DNA from 2 places in the Streptomyces sp. NPDC050560 genome. Region 2 is predicted to be linked to the other one. Evidence: predicted binding sites of a transcription regulator. Region 2 holds the regulator's gene; the other holds the start of a gene.
What was found. The regulator HrcA, encoded in region 2, represses chaperone genes, less so after heat shock. The targets are predictions, from matches to a motif close to TTNGCACTCNGNNNNNCNGAGTGCNAA.

Region 1 (3,405 bases), on a different contig from region 2:
GCGAACTCGCCGCCAGGACGGGCGTCTCCCCCTCCACCTCGCTCGAACGGGTGCGCGCGCTGCGCACGCGGGGGGTGATCAGCGGCTACCATGCGGCGCTCGATCTGGAGGCGGTGGGCCGCTCGGTGCAGGCGCTGATCGCGGTGCGGGTGCGGCCGCCGTCCCGGCCGGTGATCGAGGGGTTCCGGGAGTGGGCCTCGCGGCTGCCCGAGGTGATCGGCCTCTTCGTGACCGCGGGCCCCCATGACTTCCTGCTGCATGTGGCGGTGCCCGACGTGGGCGGCCTGTACGCGTTCGTCATCGACCGGCTCACGGAGCGCCGCGAGGTCGCGGACGTCCAGTCGACGACGGTGTACGAGCACGTCCACCCCCGCCCGCTGGCCCCGCCGCCCGGCACCTGAGACCGCCCGGCACCGCAACGGACACCCGGCACCCGGCACCCGGCAGCTAAGGGGCGCCTGCCACAGCAACCCCCGTCCCCCCACGGCCCGCAGGGCACCTGCGGGTATGCCGAAGGCGGCACCCCTGGGAGTGGGGTGCCGCCTCCGGTCCGTACCGGACCTGGTTCCGCGAGCGGAATCAGAAGTCCATGTCACCGCCCGGCATGCCGCCCGGCGCGCCCGCGGGGGCGGCCTTCTCGGGCTTGTCGGCGACGACGGCCTCGGTGGTGAGGAAGAGGCCGGCGATCGACGCGGCGTTCTGGAGCGCGGAACGCGTCACCTTGGCCGGGTCGATGATGCCCTCGGCGACCAGGTCGACGTACTCACCGGTGGCGGCGTTGAGGCCGTGGCCCGGGGTGAGGTTGCGCACCTTCTCCACCACGACGCCGCCCTCAAGGCCGGCGTTCACGGCGATCTGCTTCAGCGGGGCCTCAAGCGCGAGCTTCACGGCCTGCGCGCCCGTGGCCTCGTCGCCCTGGAGCTCCAGCTTCTCGAACACCGAGGTGGCCTGGAGCAGGGCCACGCCGCCACCGGCGACGATGCCCTCCTCGACGGCCGCCTTCGCGTTGCGCACGGCGTCCTCGATGCGGTGCTTGCGCTCCTTCAGCTCCACCTCGGTGGCGGCGCCGGCCTTGATGACGGCCACGCCGCCGGCCAGCTTCGCGAGGCGCTCCTGGAGCTTCTCGCGGTCGTAGTCGGAGTCGCTGTTCTCGATCTCGGCGCGGATCTGGTTGGCCCGGCCGGTGACCTGGTCCTTGCTGCCCTTGCCGTCGACGATGGTGGTCTCGTCCTTGGTGATGACCACCTTGCGGGCGCTGCCCAGCAGGTCGAGGGTGGCGTTCTCCAGCTTGAGGCCGACCTCCTCGGAGATGACCTCGCCGCCGGTGAGGATGGCGATGTCGCCGAGCATGGCCTTGCGGCGGTCGCCGAAGCCGGGGGCCTTGACGGCCACGGACTTGAAGACGCCCTTGATCTTGTTGACGACGAGGGTCGAGAGGGCCTCGCCCTCCACGTCCTCGGCGATGATCAGCAGCGGCTTGCCGGACTGGATGACCTTCTCCAGCAGCGGCAGCAGGTCCTTGACGTTGCTGATCTTGGAGTTGGCGATCAGGATGTACGGGTCGTCGAGGACGGCCTCCATACGCTCCATGTCGGTGGCGAAGTACGCCGAGATGTAGCCCTTGTCGAAGCGCATGCCCTCGGTCAGCTCCAGCTCAAGGCCGAAGGTCTGGGCTTCCTCGACGGTGATGACGCCTTCCTTGCCGACCTTGTCCATGGCCTCGGCGATCAGCTCGCCGATCTGGACGTCAGCGGCGGAGATGGAGGCGGTGGAGGCGATCTGCTCCTTGGTCTCCACGTCCTTCGCCTGCTCCAGCAGGGCGGCGGAGACGGACTCGACGGCCTTCTCGATGCCGCGCTTCAGCGCCATCGGGTTGGCGCCCGCCGCCACGTTGCGCAGGCCCTCGCGGACCAGCGCCTGGGCGAGGACGGTCGCGGTCGTCGTGCCGTCACCGGCGACGTCGTCCGTCTTCTTCGCGACCTCCTTGACCAGCTCGGCGCCGATCTTCTCGTACGGGTCCTCCAGCTCGATCTCCTTGGCGATGGACACACCATCGTTGGTGATCGTGGGCGCGCCCCACTTCTTCTCAAGGACGACGTTGCGGCCCTTGGGGCCCAGCGTCACCCTCACGGCGTCGGCGAGCTGGTTCATGCCGCGCTCAAGGCCGCGCCGTGCCTCCTCGTCGAACGCGATGATCTTGGCCATGTGAAGTGGTCCTCCCGGACAACAGAGGTCTCCCCACCGCCCGTAGAGCGTGGGGGCGGATTGCTCCGGACCGCGCTGGCGCCCGCGACGGACGGTCCTTTGGGCGGTGGTCCTGGTGCGACCACGCGGCCCGGTGAACCTCACCGACCCGGTCCTTCTTTGTCACTCTCACCTTCAGAGTGCTAACGCCAATGATTAGCACTCGACCGGGGGGAGTGCAACCTCCCCCTGCCCGGGGGACATCCGGCGGACACCACTCGGAAGGGGGACGCCAAGAGGAGGAAGGAGGCACAGGGGCGTGTGGGACGCAGGGGGCGCAGGGGGCGTGGGCGCTGCGGGGGCGCGGTGTGCGAGGCGGGGCGCCGTGGGCGCGCGGCGGGACCCGGGAGACCGGGCCGGGGCGGCGCGGCCGGGAGCGTCCGGGCAGAACGAAAGCCCGCATTCCCCTGGAGGAATGCGGGCTCCGTTCGAACGTCGCTGTTTATCAGTCGGCGCTTCAACCAGCCACACGGACCATATCGGCCTGCGGCCCCTTCTGGCCCTGCGAGATCTCGAACTCGACCCGCTGGCCTTCTTCCAGGGTGCGGTAACCGTCCATCTGGATCGCGCTGTAGTGGACGAAAACATCCGCACCACCGTCGACCGCGATGAAGCCGTACCCCTTCTCCGCGTTGAACCACTTGACGGTGCCCTGAGCCATGCCTAACTCCCCTATTACTGGCCCTTGCGCAGGACCGCACTTCGCGGACCCGGGTCAGACCTCACGCCCCAACGGTTGGGGGTGTGCGCCGGAACGCGTCGACCGCGGCTGAATGTATCTGTCCAACTGCCGTCTGCAACAGGTCAATCGGACGAGAAATCTGGGCAGCACTGATCGGAAGTACCGGGAGAAATAGTGAAAATTAGGGGCAAGTCGGGCCCGGCAAAAGCCATAAACGGCTTAAAAAGGCGAGGCACTTTGGCTGTTTTCTGTCGTCACACAACAGCGCTCAGTACGCGGTCTCCGGGGTCCGATGCCGCGCGTTCCCCAACCTTACCGCCTTCAACCATAGAGAATTGCACCTTCCGTTTCGCCCTCGGGGGGCGTGTCAGGCGCGCCGCCGGTCGTTTTCCGGTCCGGCCGTGGGCCGCGGACACCACGGCCCGCCGCCCCCCCGCCCCCCGTCCGCGAACACCCCGCCGTCCCCCCGCCGATGACGC
Region 2 (3,405 bases):
ACTGGGTGCCGGGGCGGATGTCGACGTCTTCGAGCCCGTCCAGGGTCTCCAGCGGCACCTTGGTGCCGAGGGCGCCCGCGGTCATCGGGATGGTGACCGTGCAGTGCAGGTCGTCGCCGCGGCGCTGGAAGACGGCGTGCGGCAGCTCGTGGATCTCGACGTAGAGGTCACCCGCCGGGCCGCCGCCTGGGCCGACCTCGCCCTCGCCCGCGAGCTGGATACGGGTGCCGTTGTCGACGCCCGCGGGGATCTTCACCGTCAGGGAGCGGCGGGAGCGGATGCGGCCGTCGCCCGCGCACTCGGGGCAGGGCGTGGGCACCACGGTGCCGAAGCCCTGGCACTGGGGGCAGGGCCTCGACGTCATGACCTGGCCGAGGAAGGAGCGGGTGACCTGGGAGACCTCGCCGCGTCCGCGGCACATGTCGCAGGTCTGCGCCGAGGTGCCGGGGGCCGCGCCCTCGCCGTTGCAGGTGTTGCAGACGACGGCGGTGTCGACCTGGATGTCCTTCGTGGTGCCGAAGGCGGCCTCGTCCAGCTCGATCTCCAGCCTTATCATCGCGTCCTGGCCGCGCCGGGTGCGCGACCTGGGGCCGCGCTGGGCGGCCGTCCCGAAGAAGGCGTCCATGATGTCGGAGAAGTTGCCGAAGCCGCCGGCGCCGAAGCCGCCCGCGCCGCCGCCCGACTGGGACAGCGGGTCGCCGCCGAGGTCGTAGACCTGTTTCTTCTGCGGGTCCGACAGCACCTCGTAAGCGGCGTTGATCTCCTTGAACCGCTCCTGGGTCTTCGGATCGGGGTTGACGTCCGGGTGCAGCTCGCGGGCGAGCCGCCGGAACGCCTTCTTGATCTCGTCCTGGGATGCGTCGCGGCGTACGCCGAGTACGGCGTAGTAGTCCGTGGCCACTTACGACTCCGCCAGGATCTGTCCGACGTAACGTGCCACTGCGCGTACTGCTCCCATCGTTCCCGGGTAGTCCATGCGGGTCGGTCCGACCACGCCGAGCTTGGCAACTGCCTCGCCGCCCGAACCGTAACCGACCGACACGACGGACGTGGAGTTGAGTCCCTCATGCGCGTTCTCATGACCGATTCGCACGGTCATGGCCGAATCCGTTGCCTCCCCGAGGAGCTTCAGGAGCACCATCTGCTCCTCAAGCGCCTCCAGCACCGGCCGGATGGTGAGTGGGAAGTCGTGCCCGAAACGGGTCAGATTGGCGGTGCCGCCGATCATGAGCCGCTCCTCGGTGTTCTCCACCAGTGTTTCGAGGAGGGTGGAGAGCACCGTCGACACCGTACCCCGGTCCTCGGCCTCGAAGTCCTCCGGCAGGTCCTGGACGAGATGCGGCACGTCGGCGAACCGCCGCCCCGCGACCCGGCTGTTGAGCCTGGCGCGCAGGTCGGCGAGGGGGGCCTCGCCGCAGGGCGCGGGGCAGTCCACCGTACGCTGCTCGACCCGTCCCGTGTCGGTGATCAGCACCAGCATGACGCGGGCGGGGGCCAGCGACAGCAGCTCCACATGGCGCACCGTGGAGCGGGTCAGGGAGGGGTACTGCACGACGGCGACCTGCCGGGTGAGCTGCGCGAGCAGCCGGACGGTGCGGGCCACGACGTCGTCGAGGTCGACCGCGCCGTCCAAAAAGTTCTCGATCGCGCGCCGCTCGGGCAGGGTCATCGGCTTGACGCCGGCGAGCCGGTCCACGAAGAGCCGGTAGCCCTTGTCCGTGGGGATGCGGCCCGCGCTGGTGTGCGGCTGCGCGATGAAGCCCTCCTCTTCGAGGGCCGCCATGTCGTTGCGCACGGTCGCCGGGGAGACGCCGAGGTGGTGGCGCTCCGTGAGGGCCTTGGAGCCGACCGGCTCCTCGGTGCCCACGTAGTCCTGGACGATGGCGCGCAGCACTTCGAGCCTGCGCTCATTGAGCATCGCGCACCTCCCGCCACCGGCTGGCACTCGCGCGCTGGGAGTGCCAAGTTACTGACCACCAGTGTACGGGGCCCGGGTGTGCCCCGGGCAAGACCGGCCGGTCGGGGGTCTTCCCCGATTCCGGGCGCGGCATGCGCGGTGCGGGTGGTGACGGGTGGGGAGTTGGGGACGCGGGGGCGGCTGCGGTGGCCGCGGGTGCCGGGTCGGTACCGTCGGGGCATGTCCGTCGACGACAGCCAGGACGCCGGGCTCCGCTGGGAGGCCGTGACGGCGTCCGCGGCCCGGGTGCGGCTCGCCCCCTGGGACTGCGGCGCCGCTCTCGTACGCACTCCCGTGGGGCCGCTGCTGGTGGACGCGGGGGCCGATCTGCGGCAGGGGGCGGCGCTGCGGGAGGCGGCGCGTGCGCGCGCGGGGGCGCCCGTGGCGTGCGTGGCGTTCACCCACCCCCACTTCGACCATGTGCTGGGCGCCGCCGCGCTGTCCGGGGCCCGCGGCTACGGCGCCGCGGGCATCGGGAGCGCGCTCCTGGCGGGACCGGGCCCCGGAGGGCTCGCGGCGCTGCGCGCGGACGCGCTGCGGGAGGGCGCGGAGCCGGGCGCGGTGGCGCGGGCGTGCGCGGCGCTCGGCGGTCCTGGGAGCCCGGCGGCGGCGCCGGTCGAGGTCGCCGGGGAGCTGTGGCTCGGGCCGCCAGGCGGCGGGGTGCTGCTGGTGGCGCTCGGCGCCGCGCACAGCCCCTGTGACCTCGCCGTGGTCGTGCCCGGCGCCGGGGGCGAACCGCCCGTGGTGTTCTGCGGTGACCTGGTCGAGGAGTCGGGGCCGCCCCAGGCGGGCCAGGACGCGGCGCCGGGACGCTGGCCCGCCGCGCTCGACCGGCTGCTCGCCCTCGGGGGCCCCGACGCGCGCTATGTGCCGGGGCACGGCGCGGTGGTCGACGCGGCGTTCGTACGGCGCCAGCGCGACGCACTGGCGCGGCGGTTCAGGACCGGCTGAGCGGCGCGCCCCGCGTGCGGCGTGTCGCCGTATCGGGCCCGGCACTTGTTCCTATCGTCGGCCGAATGCGCCAGTACTCGCAGGACCTGACTCCGCCCTGGAAGAAGCAGCAGCCCGCGCCCGAGGTCCCCGCGACCCCTGACCTGGTCGTGGAGGAGGCGGGGACGGGGTTCTGCGGCGCGGTGATCCGCTGCGAGGCGGGCACGGTCACGCTGGAGGACCGGTTCGGCAAGCACCGGGTGTTCCCGCTGCAACCGCGCGGCTTCCTGCTGGAGGGGCGCACGGTCACCCTGGTCGCGCCCGGGGCTGGCGCTCCCGCGCGCCCGGCGCGCACGGCGTCGGGCTCCGTGGCGGTGCCGGGCGCGCGCGCCCGGGTGGCGCGGGCCGGCCGGATCTATGTGGAGGGCCGGCACGACGCGGAGCTGGTCGAGAAGGTGTGGGGCGACGACCTGCGCGTCGAGGGCGTGGTCGTGGAGTACCTGGAGGGCGTGGACGAC

Region 1: groL (chaperonin GroEL) is a predicted target of HrcA. The motif match lies at 2,401-2,427, and genes of this name have one in related genera.

The regions. Positions count from the first base shown of each region.
Region 1 covers NZ_JBITGT010000008.1:189,037-192,441, reverse strand. The annotation lists gene ACIBIW_RS20205 (Lrp/AsnC family transcriptional regulator) at 1-401, shown strand, start outside; gene groL (chaperonin GroEL) at 580-2,205, opposite strand; gene ACIBIW_RS20195 (cold-shock protein) at 2,702-2,905, opposite strand.
Region 2 covers NZ_JBITGT010000011.1:261,228-264,632, forward strand. The annotation lists gene dnaJ (molecular chaperone DnaJ) at 1-901, opposite strand, end outside; gene hrcA (heat-inducible transcriptional repressor HrcA) at 902-1,918, opposite strand; gene ACIBIW_RS25985 (MBL fold metallo-hydrolase) at 2,138-2,908, shown strand; gene ACIBIW_RS25990 (DUF3097 domain-containing protein) at 2,974-3,405, shown strand, end outside.